DNA from 2 places in the Mesorhizobium sp. B2-5-11 genome. Region 1 is predicted to be linked to the other one. Evidence: riboswitches for the same ligand, from Rfam matches in the RefSeq annotation. Region 1 holds a riboswitch; the other holds the start of a gene.
What was found. A riboswitch is a leader RNA that binds a small molecule or an ion and turns the genes downstream of it on or off. The one in region 1 is predicted to bind S-adenosylmethionine.
Positions count from the first base shown of each region.

Region 2: linked by a shared signal. The riboswitch ahead of FJ490_RS19390 (O-succinylhomoserine sulfhydrylase) and the one ahead of FJ490_RS28020 (homoserine O-acetyltransferase) in region 1 are both predicted to bind S-adenosylmethionine.

Region 1 is NZ_VFUK01000013.1:35,984-38,375, forward strand. Features, by position in the region: gene metW (methionine biosynthesis protein MetW) at 1-186, opposite strand, end outside; gene FJ490_RS28020 (homoserine O-acetyltransferase) at 245-1,414, opposite strand; SAM riboswitch at 1,534-1,611, opposite strand; gene hisC (histidinol-phosphate transaminase) at 1,748-2,392, shown strand, end outside.
Region 2 is NZ_VFUK01000006.1:24,839-27,230, forward strand. Features, by position in the region: gene FJ490_RS19385 (2'-deoxycytidine 5'-triphosphate deaminase) at 39-1,133, opposite strand; SAM riboswitch at 1,211-1,288, shown strand; gene FJ490_RS19390 (O-succinylhomoserine sulfhydrylase) at 1,346-2,392, shown strand, end outside.

The DNA.
Region 1 (2,392 bases):
GCGCGCCACGCATTCGTTGACACCACGCTGCGACAGCTCCAGTCCGCGGCCGTCGATCTGCTTGGTTTCCTGCAAAAGCTCGAGCAGCGAGCCGTCGCCGGAGCCGACGTCCAGCACCCGCGATTGCGGCGGGATCAGACCGGCGATCACCTCGAGATCGACGCGCTGGGCGCGGTTGACGCTCATGGCTTGCCCCTTGTCGTGGTGCGTGACCCTTGATGGACAGGTCTGCAATTTTGCGGGGTCATGCGCCGAGCCCTCTCGCTCGCGCGGCCGAGCCGATGAAGCCATTGATGGCGGCGAACAGTTCCGGCTCGTCGAGCAGGAAGGCGTCGTGCCCGCGATCGGTCTCGATCTCGACGAAGGACACCGACGCGCCGGCGGCATTCAGCGCATGGACGATCGAGCGGCTCTCCTCGGTCGGGAACAGCCAATCCGAGGTGAACGACACCAGGCAGAAGCGGGTCTTGGTGCCGGCAAAAGCATCGGCCAGCCTGCCGCCGTGGTCGGCGGCGAGGTCGAAATAGTCCATGGACCGCGTCATATAGAGATAGGAATTGGCGTCGAAGCGGTCGACGAAAGTCATGCCCTGGTGACGCAGATAGCTCTCGATCTGGAAATCGGCGTCGAAGCCGAAGGTCAGCGCTTCGCGGTCCTGCAGGTTGCGGCCGAACTTCCGGTGCAAGGCTGCTTCCGACAGGTAGGTGATGTGGGCGGCCATGCGCGCCACGGCGAGCCCCTTTTCCGGGCGTTTGCCGTGGTCGAAATACTTGCCGCCATGCCATTCTGGATCCGCCATCACGGCCTGCCGGCCGACCTCGTGGAAAGCGATGTTCTGCGAGGAATGACGCGCGCCGGTGGCGATCGGCAGCGCCGAGAAAACACGCTCCGGATAGCTCGACGCCCATTGCAGCACCTGCATGCCGCCCATCGACCCGCCGAGCACGCAAAACAGTTTTTCGATGCCGAAATGGTCGATCAGCATCTGCTGGGCACGCACCATGTCGCGGATGGTGATGACCGGAAGGTCGAGCCCATAGGGCTTGCCGGTGGCGGGATTGGTGGAGGCCGGGCCGGTGGAACCGAGGCAGCCGCCGATGACGTTTGAGCAGATGACGAAGAAGCGGTTGGTGTCGATGATCTTGCCGGGTCCGATCAGCACTTCCCACCAACCCGGCTTGCCGGTCACCGGATTGGTGCTGGCCACATGCTGGTCGCCGGTCAATGCGTGGCAGACGAGAATGGCGTTTGAACGGGCGTCGTTCAGCGTGCCGTAGGTCTGGTAGGCGATCTGGAACGGCGACAGCAGCGTGCCGGCGTCGAGCTTGAGCGGCTTGTCGGCGCCGAAGCGCACGACCGGGCTCGACGGTTGGTCTGCCTCGTTGTTGGTTCTGCCAGCGCGCTGAGCGGCCATCTCGTCTCTCTTGCTGCACCTTGCCTTTGCGGAAATCGCTGCCGATCTCCGCGCCGCCGATGCGTTCGTCCGGCCGGCCGCGGACAACAAAAAACCGGCATTGCCTTCGCAAAGCCGGTTACGTCGCGCAAACGGCCCTTTAGCGAATTGTTTAACGTGGCTGCAAGCCGACCGGCCAAATCACCACGGAACTGTCGATGCCCTTCTAGAACTCACCTGCCCCGCCGTCAATGCCAACTGCTGGCACCACTGCCACCTCTCGACATTGCCGGCCATGGCTTGTATTTCCGCAGCGGCTTCCAGGATGGAGGCGTTCTCGACGGATTTTGCGATATGAGCCAGACCTCGGACAAGACACGTCCAACCCCGCGCGCGGGCATCATGGACATCCAGGCCTATGTGCCGGGCAAGAGCTCGGCCCCCGCCGGGGTGGACAAGGTCCACAAGCTGTCGTCGAACGAGAACCCGCTCGGCCCCTCGCCGAAGGCAATCGAGGCCGCGCGCGAGGTCGCCGCCAAGCTCGACGTCTATCCCGACGGCACCGCCCGGCGCCTGCGCGAAGCAATCGCCGAGGTGCATGGTCTGAACGCACAGAACATCATCTGTTCCAACGGCTCCGACGAGATCCTCGGCCTGCTGGCGCAGACTTATCTGGCGCCCGGCGACGAGGCCATATTCACCGAACACGCCTTCATGGTCTACAAGATCTACATCCAGTCGGCGGGTGCGACGCCTGTCGCGGTCAAGGAGACCGAGGAGCGCGCCGACATCGATGCGATCCTGGCGGCCGTCACGCCACGTACGAAGATCGTGTTCCTCGCCAATCCCAACAATCCAACCGGCACTTACGTGCCGTTCCAGGAGGTGCGCCGCCTGCATGCCGGCCTGCCGAAGAACGTGCTTCTGGTGCTCGATGCCGCCTATGCCGAATATGTCAGGCGCAACGACTATGAGGCCGGCATCGAGCTCGCGGGCAGC
Region 2 (2,392 bases), on a different contig from region 1:
CGGCGCAGGCAAGTATCTTGCCTGACGGTGATGAGCGTTCAGGGCGCGGCGCGAAAGTGCTTGGACAGCTTCAGGCCCTGCGCCTGGTAGTTCGAGCCGAGCTCGGTGCCGTAAAGCGCCTGCGGCCGCTTCAGCATATGCTCGTAGACCAGCCGGCCGACGATCTGGCCATGATCGAGGATGAACGGCACCTCATGGCTGCGCACTTCGAGCACGGCGCGGCTGCCGGTGCCGCCGGCCGCCGAATGGCCGAAACCCGGATCGAAGAAGCCGGCATAGTGGACACGGAACTCGCCCACCAGCGGATCGAAGGGCGTCATTTCGGCCGCGTAGAGCGGCGGCACATGCACCGCTTCCTGGCTGACGAGGATGTAGAACTCGTCCGGATCGAGCACCAGCTCGCCGGCGCCGCTCTTGTGGATCGGCTCCCAGAAGTCGACGATCTCCTGCGCCGCGCGTTTGTCGACATCGACGAGGCCGGTATGGTGTTTGCCGCGATAGCCGACCAGCCCGTCACTGTCGCCGTTGAGATCGATCGACAATGCGATGCCGCCGCCGGAGATGTTCGGCGGTTCGGTGGCGACCAGCATTTCGGCCCGGTGCAATTGATGCAACTCTGCTTCCGAGAGCAGCGCATTGCCGGTGCGGAAGCGTATCTGCGAAAGGCGCGAGCCGGCGCGCACGACGATCGGGAAGGTGCGTGGGCTGACTTCGAGATAGAGCGGACCATGATAGCCGGCGGCGATCTTGTCGAACTCGTGGCCGCGATCGGTCATCACGCGGGTGAAGATATCGAGCCGCCCGGTCGAGCTCTTGGGATTGGCGGACGCCGAAATTTCCGCCGGCAGCGCCAGGCTTTCGAGCAGGGGCACGATGTAGACGCAGCCGGTTTCCAGAACGGCGCCGTCGGCCAGGCTGATCTCGTGCAGCTTCAGCCGGTCGAGTTTTTCACTGACCTTGTGGTTGGGACCCGGCAGGAAGGACGCGCGCACCCGCCACGCCTTGTCGCCGAGCCTCAGATCGAGGCTGGCCGGCTGGATCTGGTCGGCGTCGAGCGCACGCGACGACTTCAGCGCGCCGGACTGGAACAGCGCCGCAATGTCCTGATCGGGAAGAATTCCTGTCTGCCGCAAAGTCTGGCTCCGCTCTGCTGGTACAAGTCTCTTAATGAAGCCGGCAATTGACGCAAGCGTGGCGCGGGTCTAAAGGGTCGTTATCCCGTGGTGATTTGGCCGGTCGGCTTGCAGCCACGTTAAACAAGTCGCTAAAGGACCGTCGGGCCGCAAGGCCGCATGGACCGGTTGCGACTTTTTCGCGGCCGGTTTTTTTATGTTTGGATAGGACGATGACGAGCAAGACGCGCAACTGGAAGCCTCAGACCGCACTCGTGCATGGCGGGACCCTGCGTTCCGGCTTCGGTGAAACTTCCGAGGCGATGTACCTGACCCAGGGCTATGTCTATGAAACGGCCCAAGCCGCCGAAGCCCGCTTCAAGGGCGAGGAACCGGGCTTCATCTATTCGCGCTACGCCAATCCGACCGTCGACATGTTCGAGAAGCGCATGTGCGCGCTCGAAGGCGCCGAGGACGCGCGCGCCACCGCGTCCGGCATGGCGGCGGTGACGGCAGCACTCCTGTGCAGCGTCAAGGCCGGCGATCATATCGTTGCGGCGCGCGCCCTGTTCGGCTCCTGCCGCTGGGTGGTCGAGACGCTGGCGCCGCGTTACGGCATCGAGGCGACGCTGGTCGACGGCACCGACATCGCCAATTGGGAAAAGGCGGTTCGGCCCAACACCAAGCTGTTTTTCCTGGAAAGCCCGACCAACCCGACGCTTGAGGTGGTCGACATCGCCGCCGTCGCTTCGCTTGCCAATTCGATCGGCGCGCGGCTGGTCGTGGACAATGTCTTCGCCACGCCGCTGCAGCAGAAGCCGTTGCAGCTCGGCGCGCATATCGTGGTCTATTCGGCGACCAAGCACATCGATGGCCAGGGCCGATGTCTCGGCGGCGTCATCCTGTCGGACAAGAAGTGGATCGACGAGAACCTGCACGATTATTTCCGCCATACGGGCCCCAGCCTGTCGCCGTTCAATGCCTGGACGCTGCTGAAGGGCCTGGAAACGCTGCCGCTGCGCGTGCGCCAGCAGACGGAGAGCGCCGGCAAGATCGCCGATTTTCTGGCCGAGCAGCCGGAGATCGCCCGCGTGATCTATCCCGGGCGCGCCGACCATCCGCAGGCTGACGTCGTGAAGAAGCAGATGTCGGGCGGCTCCACCCTGATCTGCTTTGACGTCAAGGGCGGCAAGCAGGGTGCCTTCGCCTTGCAGAACGCGCTCGACATCGTCCTGATCTCGAACAATCTCGGTGACGCCAAAAGCCTGATCACCCATCCG